Regions from separate parts of the Yersinia massiliensis genome, predicted to be linked through region 3. Evidence: predicted binding sites of a transcription regulator. Region 3 holds the regulator's gene; each other region holds the start of a gene.

Region 1 (10,324 bases), 1.6 Mb from region 3:
CATCAATAAAACCGAGAATACTGCCATCAGGTTGCGGCCAGTACGCGTAGCCAAGGTCAATGGTCATCCCGCGCTGTTTTTCTTCCGGCAAGCGATCGGCATCAACCCCAGTAATCGCCTGTAAAAGAGTGGTTTTGCCATGGTCGACATGGCCTGCTGTCGCAATAATCATCGAGCCAATTCCCTGAGCAACGCCGTTTCATCCTCCAAACAGCGCAAATCTAACCATATCCGCCCGTCAGCCACGCGGCCAATAACCGGCTTATTTAACCCGCGCCAGCATGTGGTCAGCGCTTCTAGCGTGCGCCCGCTGCCATCGTTAGGCGTAAAGGTTACGGCCCAACTGGGTAACCGGTCAACCGGTAAAGAGCCGCTGCCTATCTGGGACCAACAGGGTTCCACCGCCAAGGTAAAATCAGCCGCATAATGGGGTGCCAGCGCGGACAGGACTCGTTGTGCGCTTTCGGCGATAGCCTCGGCTGGGCGAGTCAGTAACCGTAATGTCGGTAGCCTTTCGGTCAGTTTATCGGGTTGCTGATAGAGGCGTAGCGTGGCATCGAGCGCGGCTAGCGTCATCTTGTCTACCCGCAATGCACGTTTAAGCGGATGCTGCTGTAAGCGCTCAATCCACTGTTTTTTACCGAGAATAATCCCCGCTTGCGGCCCACCCAGCAATTTATCACCCGAGAAGGTGACGAGATCGACACCGGCCGCAATCAATTGCTGCGGCATCGTTTCTGCCGGTAAACCATAACGGGTCATGTCCACCAGCGAACCACTGCCGAGATCTGTCGCGGTCGGGATGGCAAACTCCTGCCCTAGTGCCGCCAACTGCTGCTCGGCAACGGCGGCGGTGAAGCCTTCGATACGGTAATTACTGGTATGCACTTTCATCAGTAGGCCAGTGTGTTCATTGATAGCCTGACGGTAATCTTTGAGGTGCGTGCGATTGGTGGTGCCAACCTCAACCAGCTCACAGCCTGCTTGGCGCATCACATCAGGGATACGAAACGCACCGCCAATCTCCACCAGTTCACCACGCGAGACGACAACCTGCTTACCTGCCGCCATGACCGTGAGCATCAAAAAGACCGCTGCCGCATTGTTATTGACGATGCAGGCATCTTCCGCGCCGGTTAGCTCGCAAAGTAAATTCGCCACTGCCCGATCGCGATGACCACGACTCGCGCCACTCAGGGAATATTCCAATGTGATTGCACCGCGCATAGCATCATTTACTGCCGTAATGGCGGATTCGGCCAGCGCCGCACGACCCAAATTAGTGTGCAGCACGGTACCAGAGAGGTTAAAGACGGGTTTTAACGCGGGTTGACGTTGGTTCAATCGTTGGCGCAGCGCGGTTGGCCAATCTGTGCACCAATCCGCCAGAGAATGGAACTGGCTGATGTATTCACGGGCTTCGCTTTGCATCTGGCGCAAAGTCTCGGTCAACAACGCGGGGCCATACTCATCAAGCAAAGGAGCCATTTCTGGCTCCCGTAACAGCCAGTCAATGGCCGGTAACTGTCGGTAAAGAGTGTGCGGTTCAGTGCTCATCATCACGCCGGTCGCCAAGTCGGGAGAATCGGTTATTCTCCGGGAAACAAGAATGGATTGATACTGCTGCGCGCAAAACCTTCGCCTTCCATTTTAGCGTCAAGGATGAGCGAGGCCAGATCGTCCGCCACAGCTTCGACCAACGGGTCTTTTTCCTGATACAAAATTTTCAGGTAAGTCCCGCAATCGCCGCAGCTTTCTGCTTTCACGGCAGCCTGTTCGCTGTCTAGCGACCAATAGTTCAAATCCCGCGTTTCTTCGCAGTTGCTGCACTTAATCCGCACCACGTGCCACTCGCTTTCACACAAATTACAGTGCAAATAACGCAAGCCATTATTCGTGCCGATATGGACCACACTGGACACCGGAATGCTGCCGCACACGGGGCAAAACTGACGATGCTCGCCATATTCCGCGCGGGCTTTGCCGGGGATTTGGCTCGCCATCTGCGCCCAGTACAAGGACAACGCGGCCCAGATAAATGGCGCTTTTTCGCTGCCGATCTGGCCAAATTCGCGATTTAGCAGCGCATCGGCATAAAGTTCCAGCTCATTGACTGACGCTTTTTCCAGATTATCCAGCACCGCCAGAATATGATCAGGGGCATCGGGGCGCAGCTCAGCAATCAACGCGGACAGCAGCGTGCGCCAATGTTCCGTACGTGGAAAGACGCTGACATCCAGTGGCGGTTTACCGCTGGCCGCCGATTGTTCCAGCTCAGCTTTCATGTCCAACACTAACGGATAGTCATACAACGCTTTTTGCTGTGCTTGGGTAATTTTCGCCGCGAAATCCAGATAATCAGACAGCGGATTATCCAACGCGAGCTGCTGTAAACGTTCGGTGCGCCGGGTATACAGGCTTTTTAAATTCGCGAAAAGTAACGGCGGGATATTCCCCGCCGTCGTACCTCTTTCGCTTTGTTTGCCCAGTTGATCTTTAGGGACAATGCGAATACTCATCAGGGTTTCTCTTCCTGTTTTTTCTGAAGTTGCCGTTTGGCATTCACCTCACGATACCAGCGAGGATGATGTTTTTTCGCCCATGCCGCTGGTACCCAACCTTCCACCATCGCAGTAATGGTGCCCTTCACCCACAGGGCCGCGTAAATATGCACCATAATCACGAGAATCAAGCCCACCGCCGCCAGCGAATGCACCAACAGCGCCAGACGAATCAGCGGGATCGGGAATGAAGGCGCAAAGTAAGGCCGCCAAATCACTACGCCACTGAGCAGCAGCAGTACCAGACTGATAATAGCAGCCCAGAAGACGCATTTCTGCCCAAAATTATAGCGCCCCGTGTCGCCGACTTCCTCATTCATGGCGATTTTATGGATATTTTTAGCCCACTCCAGATCTTCCCTGTTAATCAGGTTGTGTTTCCAGTAGCGGAAAAACATGATGAGGAACGCGGCGAACATAATCACCCCCGTGAAGGGGTGAAGGATGCGCGCCAATTGTGGCGTACCAAAAATATTCATCAGCCAGTTAAATGACGGGAAGAAGAACCCCAGTCCACTGATCGCTGCCAACATAAAGCAGAAGGCGACGATCCAGTGGTTGATACGCTCCGGCGCACTGTAGCGCTGGATCCGTTTTTCTTTTTTCATTTGCGTGTCTCCCCGTCGTCAGCATGCTCCGCGGTGGTCTGCTCTGGTGCCTTGTCGGTCGTGTCAGAAGGTGTGGCGTCTGGCTTATCGCCTTCGTCCTCTTCTTCTTCCTCAACCCGATTCGGACCGACTCCCACGTAGTGGAAGATACTGGCGGCAAAGGTGGCAGCAAAGCCGACCGCTGCCAGCGGTTTCCAGATGCCCTTCCAGAAGGTGACAGTTGGGCTAATGGTTGGGTTTTCTGGCAAGCCATGATAGAGCTGAGGCTTATCCGCATGATGCAGGACATACATCACGTGCGTACCACCCACGCCCGCAGGGTCATATAACCCTGCGTTTTCAAAGCCACGCGTTTTCAGTTCTTCGACTCGGCCAGCCGCCACTTCTTTCATCGACTCTTTGGTGCCAAAGTGAATCGCGCCCGTCGGGCAGGTCTTCACGCAAGCAGGTTCTTGGCCCACACCCACACGGTCGACGCACAGGGTACATTTGTACACCCGATTGTCGTCTTTGTTCATGCGCGGCACATCGAACGGGCAACCGGCGATGCAGTAGCCACAACCAATACAATGTTCTGATTGGAAATCGACGATGCCATTCGCATATTGAATGATAGCCCCTTCCGACGGGCATGCCTTCAGGCAGCCCGGATCAGCACAGTGCATGCAGCCATCCTTACGGATGAGCCACTCCAGCTTGCCGCTCTCTTCGTCTTCAACTTCAGAGAAACGCATGACCGTCCATGATTTCGCGGTCAAATCGGCGGGGTTATCGTACACCCCGACGTTATGACCCACTTCATCACGGATATCGTTCCACTCCGAACAGGCCACCTGACAGGCTTTACAGCCGATACAGGTGGTGACGTCGATAAGCTTCGCCACCTCTTCTTGATGGTTACGATCCTGTGGCGGCGGCGTAAGGGAGTTGGTGCCGGAGCGCCGGATAATGTCTTGTGTTTGCAGTGACATAGGTTCTCTCCGTTACACCTTTTCCACGTTGACCAAGAACGCCTTGAACTCTGGCGTCTGCGTATTGGCATCACCGACAAACGGCGTCAGTGTGTTAGCCAGGAAGCCTTTTCTCGCCACACCCTCGAAGCCCCAGTGAATCGGGATACCGATGGTGTCCACTTCCTGTCCGTGGACATTCAGCGTGCGAATACGCTTAGTCACGACTGCCTTGGCTTTGATATAGCCACGGTTAGAGCTGACTTTCACGGTATCGCCCTGCTTGATGCCTTTCTTCGCCGCCAGTTTTTCGCCAATTTCGATAAACTGTTCCGGCTGAGCGATGGCATTGAGCAACGCATGCTTGGTCCAGTAATGGAAATGCTCGGTCAAGCGATACGTCGTACCGACATACGGGAATTGCTCATGCGATCCCATCGCGGCCAAATCGTCTTTAAAGACGCGAGCGGCCGGGTTGGAAACCACATTCGGGTGCAGCGGGTTAGTTCCCAGCGGCGTTTCGAATGGCTCGTAGTGCTCAGGGAACGGCCCTTCCGCCATTTTGTCGATGGCAAACAGGCGGCCCATCCCTTCAGGCTGCATGATAAACGGCCCCACATCACTGTCTGGCGCGGCTGCGCTGTAGTCAGGGATATCAATGCCGGTCCACTTGGCACCGTCCCACTCCAACAGCGTGCGTTTCGGATCCCAAGGTTTACCTTGTGGGTCAGCAGACGCACGGTTGTACAGAATGCGGCGGTTAAGTGGCCATGCCCATGCCCAACCTAGCGTGTTGCCTAAGCCTGATGGATCGGCGTTATCACGGCGTGCCATCTGATTACCGGCTGGCGTCCAGCTACCGGCAAAGATCCAGCAACCACTCGCGGTGGTGCCGTCATCACGCAGGTGTGCGAAGGTACTCAGCTGTTCGCCTTTCTTGACCAGCACTTTGCCATCAGCATCGGTGATATCAGCCAGCGCGCGACCATTGCTCTCCATCGCCACTTCTTCTGGCTCTGGGTTATCCGGTGTCAGGTAATCCCAAGTCATATTGAGCACTTGTTCTGGCACTGCACCCCCTTCGCGGCGGTACATCTCGCGCAGGCGGCTAAAGATACCCGCCAGAATGGCACCATCGTTCAGCGCTTGCCCTGGGGCATCTGCGCCTTTCCAGTGCCATTGCAGCCAGCGACTGGAGTTAACGATAGAGCCGTTCTCTTCTGCAAAGCAGCTGGATGGCAAGCGGAACACTTCCGTTTGAATTTTCGATGGATCGACATCGTTAAATTCGCCGTGGTTTTGCCAGAAGTTCGCGGTTTCCGTATTGAGCGGATCAATCGTTATCAGGAACTTCAGTTTCGACAGGGAAGCCGCCACTTTGTTTTTGTTCGGGAACGAGGCCAACGGGTTAAAGCCTTGGCAGATATAGCCATTCACTTTGCCCTGCGACATCATTTCGAAATACTGCAAGACGTCGTAGCCTTTATCCCACTTCGGCAACCAGTCGTAACCCCAACCGTTTTCCTTCTGGGCGTTATCACCATAGAAACTCTTCATCAGACTGACGAAGAATTTCGGGTAATTACCCCAATAGTTCACCTGCCCCGGTAACAGGGTTTTCGGCGTATTCGCCTTCAGGTAAGTCTCAATATCCGGCTGTTTTTCTGACGGCAGGTTCAGGTATCCCGGCAAGCTTTGTGACAGCAGGCCAAGGTCAGTTAACCCCTGAATATTGGAGTGGCCGCGCAAGGCGTTAATGCCGCCGCCTGCCATCCCCATATTGCCCAACAACAGCTGAATCATGGCCATGGTGCGGATGTTCTGTGCGCCGATGGAGTGCTGTGTCCAGCCTAAGGCATACAGGAACGTAGCGGTTTTATTGGGTGCGCTGGTTTCAGCGAGGTATTCGCAAACCTGCAAGAAGTCCTCTTTCGGCGTACCACAGATGCTGGAGACCACATCAGGCGTATAACGGCTGACGTGCTCTTTGAGCAGGTTCCATACACAGCGAGGGTCTTGCAGGGTGACGTCTCGTTTGGCAAAGCCGTTCTCGTCCAACTGATAATTCCAGCTGGTTTTGTCGTATTTGCGCGCATCGGCGTCATAACCGCTGAATAAACCGTCTTCGAAGGTATAGTCTTCCCGCACCAGTAAGCTGGCGTTGGTATAGGCTTCAACGTATTCACGGTTAATTTTTTCGTGGGTCATCAGGTACAACAATACGCCGGACAGGAACGCGATATCGGAACCGGAACGGATTGGCGTATAGAAGTCAGCCACCGAAGCAGTTCGGGTAAAGCGCGGGTCTATCACCAGCAGCTTAGCATTGTTGTGGATCTTGGCTTCCATCGCCCAGCGGAAACCCACCGGATGCGCTTCTGCCGCATTACCGCCCATGACGATAACTAAATTCGCGTTCTTAATGTCAACCCAGTGGTTGGTCATCGCACCGCGACCAAATGTTGGAGCAAGACTTGCTACCGTTGGTCCGTGTCAGACACGCGCTTGGTTGTCTACGGCAAGCATGCCGAGAGCGCGACTAAATTTCTGGGTCAGATAACCCGTTTCGTTACTGGATGCTGACGCACACAGCATACCGGTACTCAGCCAACGGTTGACGGTCACGCCAGCATCGTTGGTCTTAATGAAGTTAGCGTCCCGGTCTTCTTTCATCAGCTTGGCAATGCGGTCAAATGCATCATCCCAAGTGATTCGCTGCCATTTGTCAGAACCTGGCGCGCGGTATTCAGGGTATTTCAGGCGGCCTTCACTGTGGATGAAATCCACCAGCCCCGCACCTTTCGGGCAAAGTGCGCCACGGTTGACCGGATGATCCGGGTCCCCTTCAATGTGGAAAATACTTTCTTTGGCGTTTTTCGCGCCGTCGCCGAGGCTATACATCAACAGCCCACAACCGACAGAGCAATATGTGCAGGTATTTCGCGTTTCACGGGCGCGCAGCAATTTGTAATTGCGCGTTTCCGCCAGCGCCACTGCCGGCGCAAAGCCGAGTGCCGCAACCGTGGTTCCTGCCATACCGCCAGCGCAGATCTTAAAGAACTGCCTTCTGCTGACCTGCATGGGTCTCTCCTTCATTCATCGTCACATTGTTTTACCCTTCAACTTTCAAGTGGCAGGCGGGTGGGCTTACTCGTTCATCCCGATCACTTACCGAGGCAAGTTCATCGAGATTTTCTTGTTTGCCGCCGTCCTGCATCCTGAAATCGATGGGGTATAGAGTTGCTATTAACCAATTTGGAATTCACGCTTCCCTCAACGAAATAGGAAGCGCTAAAATCGCTTACGCGATATCACGCTTTGCCGTGTGGGATACATATCTTTAAATAGCGATATATAGCCACACGATTCTTAATGTGAATGTTACCACATTGTGATTATGGGTTATAACTTTCAGGACCGCATAGTGAGCCAGATCAAACCTTCAGGAAATGACATCGCTAGCGAAATCTGCGGTGCAAAACAACTTAACGTGCTACAGCGCCACCAAATGGCACAGCCGCAATTGGATTGGCTGGCAGAAGAAGTGCCGGTAGCGCTGGTCTACAATGGCATTTCCCATGTTGTGATGATGGCGACACCCAAAGATTTGGAGGCTTTCGCGCTGGGATTTTCTCTATCAGAAGGGATTATCCAAACCCCACATGAAATCTATGCGATTGATGCCACCCGTGGCTGCAATGGCATAGAAATTAACATTGAATTATCAAGCCGCCGATTCGCTGGATTAAAAGAACGCCGTCGAGCGATGGCAGGGCGCACGGGCTGTGGTGTCTGCGGCATAGAGCAACTGGATGATATCTTCCGCCCCATCACGCCACTTCCCTTCACGCAAACCTTTAATCTGAATCAATTGGATAGCGCCCTTGCACAGCTCAAGCAGGTACAAACGGTGGGTCAACTGACTGGGTGTACTCATGCCGCAGCATGGATTAATCCTCAGGGTGAGTTATTGGGCGGCTGCGAAGATGTGGGTCGCCATGTCGCGTTAGATAAATTGCTGGGCATACGTGCTAAACAGCCGTGGCAACAAGGCGCGGTGCTGGTATCCAGCCGAGCCAGCTACGAGATGGTGCAGAAAACCGCTATGTGCGGCGCAGAGATTTTATTTGCCGTTTCCGCTGCTACCACCCTCGCTGTTGAGGTCGCCGAACGCTGCAATTTGACGTTGGTCGGCTTCAGTAAGCCCGGCAGAGCAACGGTCTATACTCATCCACAGCGTATTATGGAATAGAAAGACCACATAATTAGTACGGCATTGATAATCATTTTCAATATCATTTAATTAACTATAATGATCCGAATGCTTACGCGGTGCTTACTTTTTTTGCGCCGCCCTACACCTACGGAGACGATGATTATGAGTTACTCACTGCCATCCCTGCCTTATGCTTATGATGCTTTAGAACCCCATTTCGATAAGCAGACGATGGAAATCCATCACACCAAACACCACCAGACCTATGTTAACAATGCAAACACGGTGTTGGAGAGCTTCCCTGAGCTGGCAAAACTGAGTGTTGAAGAACTGATTCAAGACTTGGATAAAGTTCCTGCAGAAAAGCGCACCTTTATGCGCAACAACGCGGGTGGCCATGCTAACCACAGCCTGTTCTGGAAAGGTCTGAAACTGGGTACTACCCTGACAGGTGACCTGAAAGCCGCTATCGAGCGTGACTTCAAATCTGTTGATGATTTCAAAGCAACATTTGAACAAGCAGCAGCAACCCGTTTCGGCTCAGGCTGGGCGTGGCTGGTACTGAAAGCTGACGGCAAGCTGGCAGTCGTTTCTACGGCTAACCAAGATAGCCCATTGATGGGTGAGGCAGTTGCTGGCGCATCTGGCTTCCCAATCATCGGTCTGGATGTGTGGGAACACGCTTACTACCTGAAATTCCAAAACCGTCGCCCAGACTACATCAAAGCATTCTGGAACGTGGTTAACTGGGACGAAGCCGCAGCGCGTTTCGCTCAAGCTAAATAATATCACCCGTATTCTTCCCATGCCTTTAACGGCGGGGAGTCGGGATTAAATCAATGCCAGCAAGGTGACTCTTGCTGGCATTTTTTATTGTTAAAGTTTAACCAAAGCCTGCCGATAGTTTGTTCAAGAGGGATATGGGTATTTATGGCATGAATATCTGGACTAGAGTCTGGAAATGAAGCCATAAAAACGTTAGGGATAATACTCTTGCCAAGATGATCCCACGTCCAACCCACCTCTCAACTCTTCTAATAATTAGACCTCCCCCGTTCACCTACGCTGACTAATTTGCAGCAAAGACACCGCATAATGGAGAAGAACATGGCAGCATTGAGCAGAGTTTTTAGTCACTTTGAAAACGTGAAAGTCGGTAAGAAGCTGGGATTAAGCTTTTTCCTGATGTTGTTGCTGGTTGGGCTTATCGCGGGCACAACTGCTTATCACTTTTTCGTCATCGAAGAGCATGCTTACAAAGTCGACCTGAGCTACAAAATTAATAATGAAGCCAATCAGGCAAAATATAATCGTGCACTCTATGAACGTACTTATGATCTAAAGTATATCGGCGAAAACTCACAGCACATCAACAATATAAAAGACCTTCTCGTTCAGAGTGAAAAACTTAGCTGGTCGGAATTTAACCGTAAGACCATCAGCAGCATTACTGATGTGGTCGATGAATACCTGCAACAGCAGCGTAATTTTGTTAACGCTGTGGCGCATAAAGACGATGTGCGCAAAAGCTGGAATATCTCTGAAACCCAGAAAAACCTTAATGAGTTACAGCAAAGCCTGCTTAATGAAGGTGCTGATACCAACACGCAAATCCTGCTGGCTGAGATGAATCAGAAACTGATGACCGTGCGCTACAACGCGCGTGGCTTATTGCTGGATCGCAATAAAGAATCGGAATCATCGCTTCTGACATCAATCAATATTGCTAACAGTGCCGCAAATGCGTTTATGCCTGTGTTATCCGCTGAGCAGCAAAAAATATTAGCGCCGGTGATAACGAGCCTCAGCACCTACAAAGATAACGTGTTGGCCTATTTACCGGCTTATCAGCAAGAGCTGGAAACCGGGAAAGTGATGGAAGCTAACGCCAATGAGTTGAATCGGCTGGCAACGTATCTGTTCACCCAAGAGCTGCAAGGCACCCACGATGAAATTGATAACGCGCAATTGCAGTTAACCCTGACAGCC
Region 2 (10,324 bases), 1.8 Mb from region 3:
GGATGGCGCACGTTACATCTTGATGGAGCGCATTGCTGAAGATGCTACCCTGCTGGCAAAAGTGCGCCAATATCTGTGGAAACAAGCACATCTAGTGGCAAAAGTGGTGGAAGGCAAAGAGCAGGAAGGCGCTAAATTCCGCGATTACTTTGATCACCACGAGCCTATCGCTCAAATTCCTTCTCACCGTGCATTGGCGATGTTCCGTGGCCGCAATGAAGGCGTGTTGCAACTCGCGCTCAACCCTGATCCTCAGTTTGATGAACCCCCTCGCGAGAGTCAGGGTGAACAAATCATCATCAATCATCTGGATTTGCGATTAAATAACGCCCCAGCCGATGCTTGGCGTAAAGCCGTGGTTAACTGGACTTGGCGTATCAAGGTGCTGATGCATCTGGAAACCGAATTGATGAGTACCCTGCGCGAGCGGGCAGAAGATGAAGCCATCAATGTATTTGCCCGTAATATGCAAGATTTGCTGATGGCGGCTCCTGCGGGTATGCGTGCAACAATGGGCCTGGATCCAGGGTTACGTACCGGCGTGAAAGTGGCCGTGGTAGATGCTACCGGCAAACTGGTCGCCTATGACACCATCTATCCTCACACTGGGCAAGCCGCCAAAGCGGCTGCCACCGTCGCCGCTCTGTGCATCAAGCATCAGGTGGAATTGGTGGCTATCGGTAACGGTACTGCATCACGGGAAACCGAGCGTTTCTTCACTGAGCTGCAACAGCAGTATCCGGCCGTCATCGCACAAAAAGTGATCGTCAGTGAAGCAGGTGCATCGGTTTATTCCGCATCTGAACTGGCAGCATTGGAATTCCCCGATCTGGATGTCTCAATCCGTGGCGCGGTCTCGATTGCTCGTCGCTTACAAGACCCATTGGCAGAACTGGTTAAAATCGATCCAAAATCTATCGGTGTCGGTCAGTACCAGCACGATGTCAGCCAAAGCCAACTGGCGAAAAAGCTGGATGTCGTCGTTGAGGACTGTGTGAACGCCGTCGGGGTGGATTTAAATACCGCATCTGTGCCATTACTGACGCGCGTCGCCGGTTTGACCCGCATGATGGCGCAAAATATCGTGAACTGGCGTGATGAGAATGGCCGCTTCCATAACCGCGAGCAATTACTGAAAGTCAGCCGCTTGGGGCCAAAAGCCTTTGAGCAGTGCGCGGGCTTTTTACGTATCAATCATGGCGATAACCCGCTGGATGCTTCAACCGTGCATCCAGAAGCCTATCCCGTGGTCGAGCGCATTTTGGCCGCAACCGAGCAAGCGTTGCAGGATTTAATGGGGAATTCATCGGCACTGCGTAACCTTAACGCTCGCGATTTCACCACTGAGCGTTTTGGTGTGCCGACCGTTACCGATATTCTGCGCGAATTGGAAAAGCCAGGCCGAGATCCGCGCCCTGAGTTTAAAACAGCGACCTTTGCCGAAGGCGTTGAAACGATGGAAGATCTGACACTGGGTATGATCCTCGAAGGTTCCGTCACTAACGTGACCAACTTTGGTGCCTTTGTCGATATCGGCGTGCATCAGGACGGCTTGGTCCATATCTCATCTCTAGCAGATAAGTTTGTCGATGATCCGCATAAAGTGGTGAAAGCCGGTGACATCGTCAAAGTGAAAGTCATGGAAGTTGATTTACAGCGTAAGCGTATTGCGCTGACCATGCGCCTTGATGAGCAGCCGGGTGAAAGTGGTTCACGTCGTGGTGGTGAGAACCGCACCACAACTCAAAATGACAACCGTGGTGCAAACCGGCCACGTGGTAATAATGAGTCAAATCATCGCCCACCAGCAAAAGGCCGTACCGAGAGTAGCTCAAATGGCAACAGTGCCATGAGTGATGCACTGGCAGCCGCATTTAAAAAGCGCTAGTGGTTAATGTCAGGATGATTAACCGGTTATCGAATAACTGACTTACTCCCCAATATTAGATGCCCATCTGATATTGGGGAATTTTTTACCTCGAAACACCACGGGTGTCGCAGACACAAAAAATAACAAATTCATTTTAGGGTGATATTAATAATACGATGCGTGATAGGAGGGAATTGAATTTAACAATCTATTTAACAAAGTTATTAATTAATTAAAAATTACCATTAATTTATAATTAATTACGCCGCCAGATACCCCCCTCATAAAAATACTAATGTTATTTGATTCAAATCATAGTGAATCGATTATGTTACTTATGCGTATTTTACAGAACAAGCAGGCCGTGATAGAAACATTCAGTTAACTGATTTAACTCATCATTCGCATTTGCGATCACGCTAATTTGGTGGTAAAACAAGCACGAAATAGACATCAGACTCATTCATTCTAAGAGTAGAATTGTTACTAATACTTACTTTTGAGTATTTTGCCTTAGTTGAATATGAAAATGATTATTACTATCATTATCTCATCTATTAGTTTTTAGACTAATATTACTCTGAACTTTACCCTGAACTCTGGTACGCCAATTAAACGATAATTCAAGAGGCTCCTATGCATCTTATTCCACAGCGTTCCTATAAAATCGTAGGTTTCTCACCTGAGATCAGTCCAGCCTATCGGCAGAAACTATTATCACTGGGTATGCTCCCCGGTTCTTCATTTAATGTTGTTCGCCTTGCGCCTTTAGGCGATCCCATTCAGATAGAAACCCGTCGGGTCAGCCTGGTGGTACGCAAAAAAGATCTAGATTTGCTCACACTGGACCTTCAGCCCTAAATCCCCAGTGATCGCGCTATCTTTTCTGACTTGTGGCGGATGAAAACGCCTTACTGCAGCTTAATTTATTGATATTACGTTGGACCATGAAAGCACTCACAATCGGCCTGATCGGCAATCCTAATGCGGGTAAAACCACGCTTTTCAACCAATTAACCGGCGCTCGTCAGCGCGTGGGGAACTGGGCAGGGGTCACCGTTGAGCGCAAAGAGGGGCATTTCACTACCGCGCAGCATCAAGTCACTTTGGTTGACTTACCGGGGACTTATTCCCTGACCACCATCTCAGAACAGACTTCATTGGATGAGCAAATTGCTTGCCACTATATTCTGAGTGGCGAAGCCGACCTACTGATCAACGTGATTGATGCCGCGAATCTGGAACGTAATCTCTATCTCACACTGCAATTGGTCGAGTTAGGCATCCCCTGCATCGTGGCACTCAATATGTTGGATATCGCCAAAAGCCAGCATATCGATATTGATATCTCTGCGTTATCTCAGCAATTAGGCTGCCCAGTTATTCCACTGGTATCAACCCGCGGTCAGGGCATTAACGAATTAAAAACCTGTATCGATGCGCTTCAACCCGCCACCTTCAGAGCATTGGTTAACTACCCCCCCGTTCTCCTCGCAGAGGTGGAAAAGTTGGTACAGGCGATGCCTGAATCTTGGCCCACTCAGCAACGCCGCTGGCTGGCCCTGCAAATATTGGAAGGCGACATTTACAGCCTGGCCCGCGCAGGCATTGCCCCCTCTCAGGTTGAACAAGCACGACTTCATCTGCGAGAAAACCAGCACGAAGATCCGGAACTGGTGATTGCCGATGCTCGCTACCAAAGCATTGCTCGCATCTGTGATATCGTCGGCAACTCGCAGCAGGCTGAACCTAACCGCCTGACTCTGGCGCTGGATAAAGTCATCCTCAATCGCTGGCTGGGTGTGCCTATCTTCCTGTTTGTGATGTATTTAATGTTTGTTTTGGCTATCAATATTGGCGGTGCGTTGCAGCCCATATTTGATATCGGCTCCGCCGCCATCTTTATTCAAGGGCTGCAATGGGTGGGTTATACCCTGCATTTCCCTCAATGGCTCACTATCTTCCTCGCCCAAGGTGTCGGAGGCGGGATTAACACCGTACTGCCACTTGTTCCACAAATTGGCATGATGTACCTGTTCCTCTCGTTCTTGGAAGATTCCGGCTATATGGCCCGCGCTGCTTTTGTGATGGACCGATTAATGCAAGCGCTGGGGTTACCGGGTAAATCCTTTGTGCCGCTCATTGTCGGCTTCGGCTGCAATGTACCTTCCATCATGGGCGCACGAACACTGGATGCACAACGTGAACGTTTGATCACCATTATGATGGCGCCTTTTATGTCCTGTGGGGCGCGGCTGGCGATTTTTGCCGTCTTTGCTGCCGCTTTCTTTGGTCAAGACGGTGCCAGTATCGTTTTCTCTCTTTATCTACTCGGCATCGTCGTCGCTATCCTCACTGGATTGGTGCTAAAACACACCATAATGCGGGGTGAAGCCTCCCCCTTTGTGATGGAACTGCCGGTCTACCACGTACCTCATCTGAAAAGCTTGTTATTACAAACGTGGCAGCGACTGAAAGGCTTTGTCCTGCGGGCAGGGAAAGTCATTGTTATCGCCAGTATCTTTATCGGCGGGTTGAATAGCTTTTCTTTCAGTGGCAAAGCGGTGGATAGCATCAACGATTCGGCGCTCGCTTCCGTCAGTAAGGTGCTGACGCCGTTACTCACCCCGATGGGCGTTCATAGCGATAACTGGCAGGCAACCGTCGGATTAGTGACCGGTGCCATGGCAAAAGAAGTGGTGGTCGGGACACTGAATACGCTCTACACCGCAGAGCAAATCAAAAATGAACCCTTTGATGCTGAGAACTTCAACCTACTGAGTGAGCTGGCCGGTGCGGCTGAAACCACATGGCAGGGCTTAAAAGAGACCTTTAGTCTCAGTGTGCTCTCGAATCCGATTGAAGCGAGCAAAGGCGAAGGTGAAATGGCCGCAGGTTCGATGGGCATGATGAGCAGTAAATTCGGCTCGAGTATTGCGGCCTATAGCTACCTGATATTCGTGCTGTTGTATGTGCCTTGTGTTTCCGTTATGGGGGCTATCGCACGGGAGACTAGCCGTGGCTGGATGACCTTCTCGATTCTTTGGGGGCTGAATGTGGCTTATTCACTGGCGACCCTGTTTTATCAGGTCGCGACTATACGCGAGCACCCACAACAAAGCCTGACCATTATTGCCTTAGTGATTGTGGTGAATGTACTGATTATATTTGGCCTACGCCGCGCACGCAGCCGAGTCACCATGAGATTACAAAACAGCACACCGGCCAGTTGTTGCCAAAGTAGCGGTAATGACTGCCATTAGTGAGTGAATAGGCATGGCTCACTGACCGATCACGATAACCAGATGTATTACCGAGAAAAAAAGAGGGGCTATGGCAAGTTTGCTGCAATTACGCGATGCAATCGCCCTCAGTGGTCATGTGGGGGCGGCTCAGTTAAGTCAACAATTGGCAACGCCTTTACCTTTGATCGAGGCAATGCTGGAAAGACTGACCGCGATGGGCAAGGTTGAGCGTATTGAGTTAGATAACAGTGGGTGTCTGACAGGCAGTTGCAAAAGTTGCCCCGAAGGAAAGAATCAGTGCCATACCGTGGTGTATCAGTTAAAAGATCAACATTAGTACTGGAACAGGATGCCCTAATGGGCATCCTCTGCATTGACTATTTATACACATCAGCCGTGGCATCAAACTTTTTCTTTTCGCGCTCGGAGGTAATCACATAGTATTTACCCCCCTTCTCATCAGCCAATTTTGATAATTCTTGTTTCACGTCCATGGGTGATGTTGCCTCACCGGAACTTGAGATTGTGCCAATCTTCTCGTACTTTGCTGCTTCATCTTTGGTGATTTCTTCCGCCGCCATCGCGCCAAATGAAATCCCAGATACCACCAGAGCTATTGTTAAATTTTTCAATAAATTCATGCCAAATACCTCGTAAATGAATGGTCTACTCCAGTAAAGCAGTCTTAATTATTGAGCAAAATTAATATTTAGCCATTTATTGACGAAATATAATCCATTCATTTGCCTAGTTAGGCTGTCACGAAGCGAGATAAACGCCCAATCAGCGAAGCGGCCATTCGGTGTTTTAGTGCTGATTTTGTTGTGCGAACGTAATAATTAAATTAGAAAAATCATCAGGATGGGACACAAATGGCGCATGTGCCGCGCCCTTCATCACCACCGATTGCGTGAGCGGCCATTCACTGTCGAGCAAAGAGGCAACTTTGCGTGGTACCAGCCCATCCAGATACCCGTAGATGCGCAAAAATGGCAGAGAACATGTCGCCAGCGCGTCGCGCAAATCTGTCGTACGCAGAATTTCCAGCCCACCGGTGAGCACCGACACTTCCGGCATCTGGTGTTGCAACACCACCGCTTTCAATAAGCGGGCATCCTGTCGCGCGCTTTCGGTCCCTAATGTTTGTAATGCCAAGAAACGCTCAACCGTACGCTGGAAATCTTCACTGAGCTGCTGCTGGAAGCCTCCTAGCACTTCAGGGCGGATACCGGGCCAATCGTCATGAGCTGTGAAGCACGGTGAGGAAGAAACGGTGATCAACCCTGCCACTCGCTCCGGATGACTTAATGCTATCTGACTGACCACCAGCCCCCCCATTGACCACCCCAGCCACAACGCTTGTTGCGGGGCCTGCTGCAAGACAATGGCTGCCATATCAGACAGTGACATCGCACCAAAATCTTTGCTGCGGCCATAACCGGGCAGGTCCACAAGGTGCAGGCGAAAATGCGGAGCAAGTCGATCAATAACGCAATGCCAGACTTCGGCATTCAGCCCCCATCCGTGCAGCAACACAAGATCGCGATCACCTTCACCGCAGGTGTTCCAATAAAGTTGTTTCATACGCTAATATCCTGTCGCCTTAATCTTGTCGGGTATCTTGCCTGATCCGATGGCTTAACGGAATGAGCACAGTGAATGCAGCCAACAACCCTACAGCGTCAAGGACGAAGGTGGAAGGAAACCTCCAAAGTCATTGGCGTTGCAGGTAGGCGGCCAGTGAACGCAGCCCGATGAGCTGACCCTCGTCAGTGATTCGGGTAAGTGAATGCAGCCAACAACCCTGCGGCGTCAAGGACGAAGGTGGAAAGAAACCTCCAAAGTCATTGGCGTTGCAGGTAGGCGGCAAACGAACAAGTCCCGATGAGCTTACATCAGTAAGTGATTCGGGCGAGTAAGTGCAGCCAACAACCCTGCGGCGTCAAGGACGAAGGAGGAACATATTAACAGCCACTGCTGGCTCTGCCACCAACCCCTCCACCACGCTAGCCACGGCATCTGCTGCTACTGCAATCGCCACTTGCCTAAGTTACCGCCTTGCTGCCCACGCTGCGGCTTACCCAGCGCTAACACTCAACTTCCTTGTGGCCGTTGCCTAAATAAACCACCCGATTGGGAGAATATTATCTTTGTCAGCGATTACGCGCCTCCGCTAAAGGGGCTGATTAAGCAACTCAAATTTAGTGGCTGCACCCAACTGGCTCCGGCTTTGGCACGCCTATTATTACTGCGTTGGCTCGATGCCAAACGTCATGGCAAGGTGATTAAACCGGATCGTATTATCAGTGTGCCATTACACCGTTCACGCTGCTGGCGGCGCGGCTATAATCAAGCAGACCTCTTAGCGCGGCCATTAGCTCGCTGGCTTAACTGCCACTATAGCAATATGACCTTACAGCGCGTCCGTGCAACGCCTCCTCAGCAACAACTCAGCGCCACAGCACGGCGTCAAAATTTGCAGGGGATCTTTCGTTGCGTGACGCCCATTCGAGGCCAACACATTGCCCTGCTGGATGATGTTGTGACGACGGGAAGCACGCTGAATGAGATTGCCACGTTATTATGGGCTGAGGGGATTGCTTCGTTGCAGGTTTGGTGTATTTGTCGAACCTTGTAGTCACCCTAACAATGGGCGTATTATAGCCGACAAGCGTAGTCAACTATTGAGCAGATGCCATGATCACAATAACAGATGCAGCACAATCTCATTTTGCCAAATTGTTGGCAAATCAAGAAGAAGGCACCCAAATCCGTGTATTTGTTATCAACCCCGGTACACCAACCGCTGAGTGCGGTGTGTCTTATTGCCCGCCGGATGCCGTTGAAGCCACAGATACTGAACTGAAATTCGAACAGCTGTCAGCTTATATTGATGAGCTGAGCAAACCTTATTTGGAAGATGCTGAAATCGATTTCGTGACCGACCAGCTCGGTTCGCAGCTCACCCTGAAAGCCCCGAACGCCAAAATGCGCAAAGTGGATGACAATGCGCCGCTAATGGAACGGGTTGAGTATGTCCTGCAATCGCAGATTAACCCGCAATTGGCGGGTCACGGTGGCCGTGTCACCTTGATGGAAATCACTCCTGACGCCTTGGCTATTTTGCAATTCGGCGGTGGTTGTAACGGGTGTTCTATGGTCGATGTCACGCTAAAAGAAGGCATCGAGAAAGAGTTGTTGCAGAAATTCCCAGAATTGAAAGGGGTAAGGGATTTGACCGAGCATCAGCGCGGCGAACACTCTTACTACTAATACTTGGCGTTCTTGGTACGACAGTCATCATAAAGGGGGACATCTCCCCCTTAAAACTACTGCCACCATCCCAATGATTCAGTCTAGAGCGGTGAGGGCAGGCAGAAGAGTAAAGCGTCCGCGCCAAGGATGGCGCGGCCCGAGCCATCAGGGACGATTTTACGGCGTCTTTACGATCTGTCTGTTCTCTCCGCTAGCTATACGCACATTGTCATAATCATAAGGGGGATTTCTCCCCCTTATCGTCACTCAGAATCACTCAAACCTTACCCCGCGGAAACATTCTTGCGGCGCTTATCTAAATCCTTCAATAACCGATTCACGTGCTCGTCAGCAAACATCTCTTCCAACGTCACCGTTAACTTACGTCGCCAATTGGGATATTCATCACTGGTGCCAGGAATGTTGACCGGTGTCGCCATATCCAACCAATCTTCTGGCTGCAACCCCAATAATGCACTGGCACTGTCAGCGACATAACGTTGTAACCCACGGTTGAGCACAGGGCTCATCGCAAGTAACGAGGCTTTGTGACCCACCTTTTTTGGCACGCAATCATAGTGATGCAGCCCTTCCAACAACCCTTGCTTCGCCCGCTCTCTATCGAGATAAAGCTGCTTCAAGATCTGTTGGTCCGGATATAAGCCCAGCTTATTACCCAATGTCAGGTCATCCGCTTGCCAATAGCCTCGCAGTGTCGGCAGGTCATGGGTCGTGATGGTCGCCATCGCTTGCACCGGATACGACTGCGGCGCACGGAAGATATTTTCACTATCATGCTCAAAATAGAGCACCTTATAGGAATACACCCCGCTATCACGCAACTTACCAATAATCTCAACCGGTACAGTGCCTAAGTCTTCGCCAATGACCATACAATGATGACGCTGGCTTTCTAGCGCCAATATCGCCAACAAATCATCAACGGGGTATTTTACGTAAGCCCCCTGATCTGCTGTTCGCCCATATGGGATCCACCATAAACGCAGTAACGCCATCACATGGTCAATACGTAGCGCACCACAACTGGTCATATTGGCACGCAGCAAATCAATAAACGGCTGATAGGCGCGAGCAACCATGACGTGCGGGTCCATTGGCGGCAACCCCCAGTTTTGACCGAGCGGCCCTAAAATGTCTGGCGGCGCACCCACGGATGCTTTCAAGCAATATAGCTCACGATCACACCACGTCTCAGCACCACCTTCCGCCACCCCCACCGCTAAGTCACGGTACAGGCCCAACGGCATTTTACGCGCCTGACTCTCACGGAAGCAGCGATCAAACTGACTGGCAGCCAGCCACTGTAGCCACAAATAGAAGTTCACGTCATCGCTGTGCTGGTGGCAGAAATCAGCCACCGCGCTACTGTGCCCGTCACGATATTCAGCAGGCCACACCGGCCAGCCCCACATCATCGGATCATTCTCACTCAAATGCGCATGAAGGGCATCAAAAGCAGCCTGTTGATACAGGCTCTTACCCCCTTGCTCCACAAACTGGTGGAATGCCTGTACCCGTGCATCTCTCGCTTTACGTGCCGTAAACAAAGGAAACGCCAAGCGTAGGGCCGTCAATTTCAGCCGCATCACTTGGGTATAATCCACCCATTCATTGGCGCGACTCTCTGCCAAGGCACTTTGTGTCTCAGGTTGATGCCACCAGCGTTGCGCGGCTTCACTGTGCTGAAACTCATCCACGGCATTGACGTCGATATAAATCACATTCAGCCAGCGTCTAGATGACGGGCTATAGGGGCTAGCACTATGGGGATTAGCGGGATACAGCGCATGAATCGGATTGAGGCCAATAAATGCCCCTCCCCGTTCCACAACCTGCTCCAACATCTGGGCTAAATCGCCAAAATCACCGATCCCCCAATTGTGTTCAGAGCGCAGGGTATACAGCTGCACGCAAGCTCCCCAGAGCTTTTTCC
Region 3 (10,324 bases):
TAACCCTGAGTCATTAGTTATTCGTCATGGCTTCGTTGAGCCGAGTCTGGTAAATGCTGTGCCAGAGAAAACCTATCAGTTTGAGCGTGAAGGTTATTTCTGTGCTGATAGCCGCTATTCAAAGCCTGATGCCTTGGTGTTTAACCGCACTGTTGGCTTGCGCGATACGTGGGCAGCCAAAGCAACCAGCTAAGCTTTATCTCTGATTCAATTCAATTGGCGTGGCATTGTCCACGCCTTTTTTATTCCTCTTATGCCCATTTCTCCGTTTTAACAGGTTCCGTGTTTTGTTTATTAAACACGCGGTTTCCCCCCGTCGAATGACTCATTTTCTGCTTTTTCCGTTGGTCAATCTCAACTGATTCCTAAGTTTTGTTGTAATGAGGCCCCATTCTGTAAGTCTTTCTTAAATATTCGCTTTACGAATTAACTGAGGAAATATCCTCATTTTTATTCAAAATTTATCCCGTTAATGGGGATTTGCTGAAACCATTCAAGATGTCAATGAGAGACTATTTTCCTCATGAAAACTCTCCTTATGCATTGTTTTTAAAGAATTTGTGATGTCTGTAATATTTTTTCACAATTATGTGCTCATGGTCATATTTTGAATAATTTTCGACTTTTTTAATTGATAATTCGCGTCGCGAAAAATAGTCTGTGTTCCAGCAGCAATCTCCAGAACGTTTATCGACAGAGACGTTTTTTTAAATCAGTAGCCGCTGGTGGCGAGTTTTTCTCCCCAGCAAAATTTTACCCACTTAGGGTTTTTTTGAGGCTGAACCTGTGAGCTGTGGTGGACATAGGCAAAGCACTTTAAATGTGATGTCAAAGAGGAATTTTTTCTTATGGTTACGCACGTTGCTAAACGCAAAACGTTAGCCCTCGCTGTCGCGGGTGCATTGTTAGGGACGGGGTTTATGGTGACCCCAGAGGCCAAGGCAGAAGGCTTTGTTGATGATTCGTCACTGACCGGTGGTATTTATTATTGGCAACGCCAGCGTGACCGTAAGGATTTAACCCCAGGGAGTGCGGAGTACGGCAAGTATGTCGCTAACCTGCATCACTCAACGTTTAACGCCAATCTGGACTTTTCATCCGGCTACGCAGCAGACATGTTTGGTATCGACTTAGCCGCTTTTGGTGCGGTTGAAATGACCAACAGCGGCCCAGCCGCACCTAACGAAATTGGTTTTAGTGATGCTAAAACGCGTTGGGATGAAAAATGGACCGGCGATAAAAGCGGCGTGAGCGTTTACAAAGCAGCCGCTAAGTTCAAGTTGGGTGACTTCTGGGCGCGCGGCGGCTATATCCAACCGACCGGCCAGACATTATTGGCACCGCACTGGAGCTTTATGCCGGGGACTTATCGCGGTGCGGAAGGTGGCGCGAAATTTGATTTTGATACAGCGGGTGCACTGTCCATGTCTTACATGTGGACTGATGAATATAAAGCGCCTTGGTATCAAAATATGTACAACTTCCGTCAGGCAGATGGCTTGACTGGCATCAGTTACTTGCACTCCATCGGGGCTAAGTACGACTTCAAAAACAAATTGGTCATGGAAGCCGCATTTGGTCAAGCCAAAGACTACATGGATCAGTATTTTGCCAAAGCGTCTTATGCCTTCCCTGTCGCAGGTAACGATCTGCGTACTTCTTACCAGTTCTATGGTGCGAAAGATAAAGTCGACGGCGGCGCTAGCAATATTAACGACGTCTATGACGGTTTAGCGTGGTTGCAAGCGCTGACATTGGGTTACACCACTGGGCCATTTGATTTGCGCTTAGAAGGTACTTGGGCCAAAGCTGAAGGTAATCAAGGCTACTTCCTGCAACGTATGACGCCAGGTTATGCGACTTCGAATGGCCGTTTGGATGTTTGGTGGGATTCCCGTTCTGACTTCAACGCTAACGGCGAGAAAGCGCTGTTTGGTGGCGTGATGTATGACCTGAAAAACTGGAATTTAGCTGGTTGGTCAGTCGGGACATCTTATGCCTATGGTTGGGATGCAAAACCGAGCTCTAACCCTAAATTTGACCAAAACACACGCCTGAAAGAGTCTGCATGGAACTTTGACATTCTCTATACCCTGCAAGAAGGTCGGGCAAAAGGCACCTTATTCAAACTGCATTACACCATGTACGACAATCACACCAATATCCCAAGCTATGGTGGCGGTTTCGGCAACGTGTTCCAAGATGAAAAAGACGTTAAATTCATCGTAATTGCACCATTTACCATCTTCTGATTGCCATCCCCAGCGGCCGCGCTGGGGCCATAATGGAGCATGTGTCATGAAAAAAACGCTTTTTATTATTGCTGCTGTGTTGGGATTGAGTGCCTGTGCACCCCAAACCCCAGTTCAACCAGAAGATACAAAACTGAAGCAAGCTTACAGCGCTTGTATCAATGCTAGCGAAGGCTCGCCGGAGAGATTGATTCCCTGCAAAGCCGTATTGAATGTGTTGAAGCAAGAAAAAGCGCATCAGGCGTTTACTGATAAAGAGACTGTTCGGGTATTGGATTATCAGCGTTGCATTGACGCCGCACATACCGGTAATGGTCAGGCGTATGACGCGCAGTGTGGAAAACTATGGCAAGAAATTCGCGCCAATAATTAAGCTAACAATAATTCAGCCAGCAGTAATACTTCCAGTAGTGGCTCTGGCTGAATTATTAATTACGGATGAGGTTAGTGATGAATAAATTCAAATTAAGTACGTTGGCGGCGATAACCGCGACCTTTGGCTTGATGGGCTCTGCGCTGGCGGATACCACGCCACAACAGCTTGTTGATCAACTCAGTACGTTAAAAGTTAACTATAAAATTTTGGATAACCGAGCGGGCGAAAACGGGGTTGATTGTGCCAAGCTGGGGGCCGATTGGGCATCGTGCAATAAAGTCTTGATTACGCTGACCAACACCGGGGATGAGATCAAAGGCCAAGATTGGGCTATTTATTTCCACAGCATTCGCCAAATTCTGGCGGTAGATAACGATCAGTTCCGCATTACGCACCTGACTGGCGATCTGCATAAAATCGAACCTACGGCAAAGTTTGCCGGTTTTCCTGCCAATCAAGCGGTTGAAATCCCGATAACGGGTGAATACTGGCAACTGTTTGCCACTGACTTTATGCCGCGCTGGTATGCCACATCGGGCGATGCGAAACCCAAAGTCTTGAAAAGCACGGATACGGAAGATATCAACGAGTATCTGACTCAGTTCACGGGCGATCAGTGGAAACGAACCAAAGACGACAACAACGTACTGATGACGCCAGAATCACGTTTCGTGAAAAACGAGGCAGTGAAAACATTAACGGCGGCTAACTTGCGTGGACAGATCATTCCCACGCCGATGGACGTAAAAGTGTATCCGCAAGATGTGAACCTGAGCCAAGGCGTTGCACTGGATCTGAGTGCATTACCTCAACCGGCTGCCGAAGTTGTACAGCAGCGTTTCGAGTTGCTCGGCTTGAAGCCGAATGCGGCGGGTTTCCCGATAAAAACGTCTATTCAACCGGCGAAGTTTAAAGGTGACTTAGCGGTTTCTGGTGCTTATGAACTGAAAATTGGTGAGAAAGGTGCTCAGGTCATTGGTTTTGATCCCACAGGCGTATTTTATGGCCTGCAATCGATCCTTTCTTTAGTGCCGACCGATGGTAGCCAGAAAATTGCCACGTTGGACGCAAAGGATGCACCACGTTTTGACTACCGTGGTGTGTTCCTTGATGTTGGCCGTAATTTTAAAACCAAAGATGCGGTGTTGCGTTTGCTGGATCAAATGGCGGCTTACAAACTGAATAAGTTCCACTTCCATCTAAGCGATGATGAAGGCTGGCGTATCGAGATCCCCGGTCTACCGGAACTGACGGAAGTGGGCAGCAAGCGTTGCCATGATTTAACTGAAAACACCTGTTTATTGCCGCAATTGGGTTCAGGCCCAGATAGCAACAATTTGGGGAGCGGTCATTTCACCCGCGCTGATTACATTGACATCCTGAAGTACGCGAAAGCGCGCCAAATTGATGTTATTCCAGAAATCGACATGCCCGCCCATGCCCGCGCCGCCGTGGTTTCCATGGAAGCCCGCTACAACAATTTGATGAAACAAGGGAAAGAGAAAGAGGCGAACGAGTTCCGTCTACTCGACCCTACCGATGACTCCAACACGACCTCGGTTCAGTTCTATGAGCGCAAAAGCTACTTAAATCCCTGTCTGGATTCATCTAAGCGCTTCGTCGATAAAGTGATCGGTGAAATGGCTCAGATGCATAAAGAAGCGGGTATGCCATTAACGACTTGGCACTTCGGTGGCGATGAGGCAAAAAATATCCGATTGGGTGCGGGTTTCCAGGATAAAAACGGTCCTATTGAACCCGGTAAAGGCATTATTGATAAGAGTGTTGAAGATAAGCCATGGGCCAAATCGCAGGTCTGTCAGGACATGGTCAAACAAGGCAAGATCCAGGACGTCGAGCATCTATCCAGCCACTTCGCCATTGAAGTGAGCAAACTGGTGAACGCCCATGGCATTGAAAGAATGCAAGCGTGGCAGGATGGCTTGAAAGATGCCAAAGACGCGAAAGACTTTGCGACCAAGCGTGTCGGCGTCAACTTCTGGGACACCTTGTTCTGGGGCGGTGCGGACGCGATCAATGATTGGGCCAACAAAGGCTACGAAGTGGTGGCGTCTAACCCTGATTATGTCTACTTCGATATGCCATACGAAGTTAACCCCAATGAGCGTGGTTACTACTGGGCGACCCGTTTTAGTGATGAAGCTAAAGTGTTCAGTTTTGCGCCAAATAACATGCCGCAAAATGCCGAAACCTCTGTCGATCGCGATGGTAATCACTTTAGCGCGAAAAGTGATAAACCTTGGCCTGGTGTACACGGCATTTCCGGTCAGTCATGGAACGAAACCGTTCGCACTGATGAGCAAATGGAATACATGATCTTCCCACGCGTTCTGCCGCTGGCGGAGCGTGCTTGGCACCGTGCGCCATGGGAGCAAGATTATCAAGCAGGCCGTGAGTATATCGGCGGCGAAACACATCATGTCGACACCAAGGCATTGAGCGCCGATTGGCAGCGTTTCGCTAATATCATGGGGCAACGTGAATTGGCGAAACTGGACAAAGCAGGTATCGCTTATCGCTTACCTGTTCCGGGTGCGCGAGTCGTGGCGGGTCAACTGGAGGCAAATATCTCCTTGCCAGGTTTGAATATCGAGTATTCAACGGATGGTGGCCAACATTGGCAACAGTATGATGCCAAGGTGCAACCAAAAGTCAGCGGTGATGTGCTGATCCGTTCAACCAGCTCAGATGGCAAGCGTAGTAGTCGTGCCGAGCCGGTTAAAGCCTGATCATTGGTTTCAAAATGCTGTGTCTACTGTTAATGGTTATTTGCCAGATTTTGCGGTAAGCAAATTTAAGTGAAGTTGAGTTGATGGTTTTTTCCCCGGCTTGCCGGGGTTTTTTTTGTCAAAAATGAGCTGGCCCGCAAAATAGTACATGATGATAATGCAGTGCGAGAAGACAAAACCGGCAACGAAGAGGTCACGAAAGAGAAAGAGGGAAGGGGTATAAATAAGAATGACCACCTGAATCCCGACCAAGATTAATCTAGGTAACCGTTCGGGAAAGGTGGCCATTTTGCTGAGGGTTATGTTAACCCACTCATTCACTAACGCTATCTGAGTGAAATAAACTTAATATCATTCAGTGCTTAAAATCTTTATTAAGATCAACGCGATAACATGATGTTATCTTTTATCGTGCGCAGACTCATTTTCACGGCAATCGCCGGTTTCACAGTGGCCGTACAAATACAGACTGTGATTGGTGAGCTTAATACCGTGTTGTTTAGAAATTTCACGCTGAAGTGTTTCAATCGCTTCATTACTAAACTCGATCACTTTGCCACAATCCAAGCAAATCAGATGATCGTGATGGTGCTGCTGCGTCAATTCAAAGACTGATTTGCCACCCTCGAAATTGTGGCGGGTCACAATACCGGCATCATCAAACTGGTTCAATACGCGGTAAACCGTCGCCAGACCAATTTCCTCACCGATATCAATCAGCTTTTTATAAAGATCTTCCGCGCTGACATGATGGCATGCCGGATCTTGCAACACTTCCAGAATCTTCAGCCGGGGCAGTGTTACTTTAAGGCCAGCGTTTTTTAAGGCTTTGTTGTTGTCAGTCATGCGGATTCAGTCCTGTTACTATCGATTCAAATTAAGGCTGTTCAGCCTATGACATCCGTGGCGCAATAATTACAATTGCGTCTCATTATAGAACTGCTAGCCCCAAATGAAAACCGTGGTTGTTAACAAAGATATAATTGCACACTTTGTAAGATTAATCATGCAGTGTATTGATGAATGGGGATATAGCATCATTTTAGACTATATACGCAACGGATAACGTTACAAATTTGTAGCGGTAAATTTTTATTTCTCATGAATGATGATGCGGATTTGTGGGTGACTTAACAGAGCGGTGAGAAAGGGATGAAAGACAACGGAAACGCTAGGCGATGTGACACATGCCAATGCGTTTCCGTGAGGGCGAATTAACCCGTGATTTCTGACAAATTCATCTCTTCACTGATTTGTTTAACCCAAGCATCAACACGTTCGTTTGTCAGCTCCGGTTGACGATCTTCATCGATAGCCAAACCAATAAAGTGATCGTCATCAGCCAAGCCTTTAGAGGCTTCAAAGTGGTAGCCTGCCGTTGGCCAGTGGCCGACAATCGCTGCGCCTCGTGGTTCGATGATGTCACGGACTGTCCCCATCGCATCACAGAAATACTCAGCATAGTCTTCCTGATCGCCACAACCAAACAAGGCAACCAGCTTACCGTTGAAATCGATCTCTTCCAGTGTCGGGAAGAAATCATCCCAGTCACACTGTGCTTCGCCGTAATACCAAGTTGGGATACCGATCAGCAGGATATCGAAGGCTTCTAAGTCTTCTTTGCTGCTTTTGGCAATGTCATGAACCTCAGCAACCTCTTTGCCCAGTTGCTTTTGGATCATCTTGGCAATGTTTTCGGTATTGCCAGTATCGCTGCCAAAGAAAATGCCTACAGTTGCCATATAACTTAATACCTTATAAATTCAATTAGTTATGCAGATTATCGCGGTTTATGCCGAATAATATAACACATTTCATAGGGCGGCATAATGCCAGAAAACTCTGTCAGACCAGTATCAAGTTCATGCGATATTAAATTTTTGTGAGTTGCTCAATCTTATAACCCTCTTGCCGATAACCGTTATGTAACCGAAAGGTTGCAAATTGCGGTGCCAGGGGAAACCGGCAGTTAAAAATTTGCCGGGGAAGGAGTTGTCGTTAGCTGTATGGAACGTCCTTTATTGCTTTTCGGTCATCAAATTACACCAGAGTCTCTATCGGTCATCATCCGATTTATAAGGGGAACGAACATGCAGTTTTTAAAAAATATTACTATCAGAGCAGCGTTACTTTGGGTGCTTGGCGCCTTTTGCCTGCTTTGGGGCGGCGTCTCTGCCTATACGCTGCTGTCACTGAACCAACTGACACAATCGTCTAATGCGAACAGTGTCTTGGTTGAAAACATGAATTTAGTCAATCAGGGGACAGATCAATATTTCCGTATGGTGACGCGTTTGGCGCGTTCGGTCGATTATCGCCAAAGTGGCAACATGGCGGACGCGGACAAAGAACTTAAATCGTCGAATGTCGCCTTAGAGAATTTGAAGAAGAAACTCGCAGAATTTAAAGCCATCGATCATGCGCAGATTGATCCTGCGTTAGTCACAGGGGTGATCGAGGGATGGAGCGGATTGATTGATCAGGGGGTGACACCGCTTTATCAAGCTGCGATGGATAACAATACAGCTGCTTATCAAGAGTTAGCGAAAAAAACAGTCCCCGCATTGAGCCGCCAATATGGCACCGTTGCCGAGAATTTTAATCAGGCAGCCTCGCAAGCCATTGGCGTCGCAAAAGAGCAATTCTCGCAGCTCACAAAAATCAGCAGCATCACGCTTATCTCTGCCTTGGTGGCTGGTTTAGTGATTTTACTGGCGACCGACCGCTATTTATTAGTGAATTTAGTCCGCCCGCTGGATGATATTCGTGAGCATTTTCGGGTTATTGCCTCCGGTCAGTTAGGGCAGCCTATTGCTGATTTTGGTCGCAACTGTGTTGGACAGCTTTTCCCACTATTACGTGATGTGCAAACCAGTTTGGTCAATACCGTTGAGGCTATTCGTAGCAGTACTGATGGGATTTATCATGGTGCGGCTGAAATCTCTGCCGGCAATACTGATTTATCCTCTCGCACCGAACAGCAGGCCGCTGCGCTGGAAGAGACAGCCGCCAGTATGGAGCAGTTAACCGCCACAGTGAAACACAATGCGGATAATGCACATCATGCTAGCCAACTGGCGGCGAATGCCTCCACCACGGCGAAAAAAGGCGGTGCGCTGGTGGCTGATGTCATTCACACCATGGATGATATCTCGGCCAGTTCGCGCAAAATTGCGGATATCACAACGGTGATTAACAGTATTGCTTTCCAAACCAATATTTTGGCGTTGAACGCGGCGGTTGAAGCCGCCAGAGCGGGTGAGCAAGGGCGTGGTTTTGCGGTGGTTGCCAGTGAAGTGCGTAACCTCGCGCAGCGCAGTGCGCAAGCGGCGAAAGAGATCGATGGCTTAATCACCGAGTCCGTAAACCGAGTCAAAAGCGGTTCGGCATTGGTGGAGAGTGCTGGCACGACCATGGATGAAATTGTCCGCGCTATCACGAATGTCACTGATTTAATGGGTGAGATTGCTTCGGCTTCTGATGAACAAAGTAAAGGTATCAGCCAAGTCGGGCAGGCGGTCGCTGAAATGGATAGCGTGACCCAGCAAAATGCCGCGTTGGTGCAAGAAGCGTCTCGTGCTGCAGCCTCATTGGAAGAACAGGCGACGCAATTAAACCGTGCTGTCGCGGTATTTAAATTGCGCTCAGATGATGAGCGGGCAAACACGGTGGTTAAAGTGAGAACGAATCCGCTAAAAGTCGCCCCTGTCGCCGCTAAAGTGGACAGTAATGCCAACTGGGAAACGTTCTAGTCAAACAGCAGCCAAATACCGTTGGTGCTTTAGGGGCGGGAGTGAGGGAGAACCGCGAACGCCTCTATGGCTTCAACTGTGTGGGCATAGATTGGGTTAAATACATTGGGGTTCAATAGGTAAGGGAACAATAAATGGCGGCGTGGCGTAAAGGATTACGCCACGCCATCGTGGTCACCGAGAGGATTAAAATCTGTCTTGATCGTGGGCTAATTGAGCAAGCAACATTTGTTCAATCAGTTCACTGCGGCTGATGTTACGCTGCTCAGCAAGGCTGTTGAGCACATCGACGGCGTCAGCATTAATCTTCAATTCCACGCGGCGTAAGCCACGTACTTTATCGCGCTGTAGTTGATTTCGCTTATTAATTCTAAGCTGTTCATCACGAGATAATGGGTTGGTTTTTGGGCGCCCAGGGCGACGTTCATCTGCGAACAGATCCAGCGTTGTGCGGTCCGTTTGTTCTTTTGCCATAGGTAGCGGTACTACAAGGGATTGACATCAGAAAGCGTCATATAGCCTTTCCAGATGATTCGGTTTACACGTTTCAGATTGATGCCCCACTCATTAGACGTTGTTGCGATGTTTGCGGGACTCGCTCACTGGCGGCAACGCCAATTGCCCATTAATCGGGTATGAAGCAACAGCCTGAATTTGCATTTGCTACCAAACGGCGCAGCAAATTTATAGCGCGCCATAATACCCCAGCCAACCGAGCAACGACAATGCTTTACTGCGGTTAGATTGGGCTAATTCGTTCTTTTTTGCACAATTTTTCCACAGGAAATACATTTCTTTTCCCCAGGGTATACTTTTTAATCAACAACAGTGGCGAGCTGTGTTTTTTTTATTCAGCTCGTTTTCGTACTTGTCAGGTCTTCATCTATGAAGCGATGGATAGCCCGTAAGACTGAATCCGGTTTTTCAGCATGCACCCAATGACCGGTGCCAGAGACGACATGGGCACGAGCTTGTGGGAACTGGCGGGCAATTTCATCGCGATGTGCGTCCTGAATATAGGGTGATAACTCACCACGAATAAACAAGATAGGGTGGGGCCAAGGAGGAATGGGCTGCCAGCCGACAATATTCTCGTATTGGTCCCACAGTGCTGGCACATTAAAGCGCCATTCGCCGTTTTGGAATGACTTCAGCAAGAATTGAATCACACCTTCTTCTTTGATGGATTCGCGC

The links. Region 3 encodes Fur, which represses iron uptake genes when iron is present. Its sites were predicted from a motif close to ATAATAATGAGAACNACTATCAA; they were not measured.
Positions count from the first base shown of each region.
Region 1: the regulator Fur is predicted to act here: its motif matches at 8,396-8,418, upstream of sodA (superoxide dismutase [Mn]).
Region 2: the regulator Fur is predicted to act here: its motif matches at 2,394-2,416, upstream of feoA (ferrous iron transporter A).

Region 1 covers NZ_CP028487.1:35,608-45,931, forward strand. Annotated here, with positions in the region: gene selB (selenocysteine-specific translation elongation factor) at 1-172, opposite strand, end outside; gene selA (L-seryl-tRNA(Sec) selenium transferase) at 169-1,557, opposite strand; gene fdhE (formate dehydrogenase accessory protein FdhE) at 1,590-2,519, opposite strand; gene fdoI (formate dehydrogenase cytochrome b556 subunit) at 2,519-3,169, opposite strand; gene fdxH (formate dehydrogenase subunit beta) at 3,166-4,140, opposite strand; gene fdnG (formate dehydrogenase-N subunit alpha) at 4,153-7,200, opposite strand; gene fdhD (formate dehydrogenase accessory sulfurtransferase FdhD) at 7,517-8,371, shown strand; gene sodA (superoxide dismutase [Mn]) at 8,498-9,121, shown strand; gene DA391_RS00195 (methyl-accepting chemotaxis protein) at 9,443-10,324, shown strand, end outside.
Region 2 covers NZ_CP028487.1:184,820-195,143, reverse strand. Annotated here, with positions in the region: gene DA391_RS00800 (Tex family protein) at 1-1,888, shown strand, start outside; gene feoA (ferrous iron transporter A) at 2,507-2,731, shown strand; gene feoB (Fe(2+) transporter permease subunit FeoB) at 2,818-5,133, shown strand; gene DA391_RS00785 (FeoC-like transcriptional regulator) at 5,204-5,452, shown strand; gene DA391_RS00780 (YdgH/BhsA/McbA-like domain containing protein) at 5,493-5,756, opposite strand; gene bioH (pimeloyl-ACP methyl ester esterase BioH) at 5,923-6,699, opposite strand; gene gntX (DNA utilization protein GntX) at 7,079-7,753, shown strand; gene nfuA (Fe-S biogenesis protein NfuA) at 7,813-8,388, shown strand; gene malQ (4-alpha-glucanotransferase) at 8,655-10,324, opposite strand, start outside.
Region 3 covers NZ_CP028487.1:3,386,830-3,397,153, reverse strand. Annotated here, with positions in the region: gene glnS (glutamine--tRNA ligase) at 1-193, shown strand, start outside; gene chiP (chitoporin ChiP) at 849-2,252, shown strand; gene chiQ (ChiQ/YbfN family lipoprotein) at 2,299-2,625, shown strand; gene DA391_RS15755 (beta-N-acetylhexosaminidase) at 2,703-5,378, shown strand; gene DA391_RS15750 (hypothetical protein) at 5,415-5,699, opposite strand; gene fur (ferric iron uptake transcriptional regulator) at 5,778-6,224, opposite strand; gene fldA (flavodoxin FldA) at 6,593-7,120, opposite strand; gene DA391_RS15735 (methyl-accepting chemotaxis protein) at 7,469-9,130, shown strand; gene ybfE (LexA regulated protein) at 9,317-9,604, opposite strand; gene ybfF (esterase) at 9,982-10,324, opposite strand, start outside.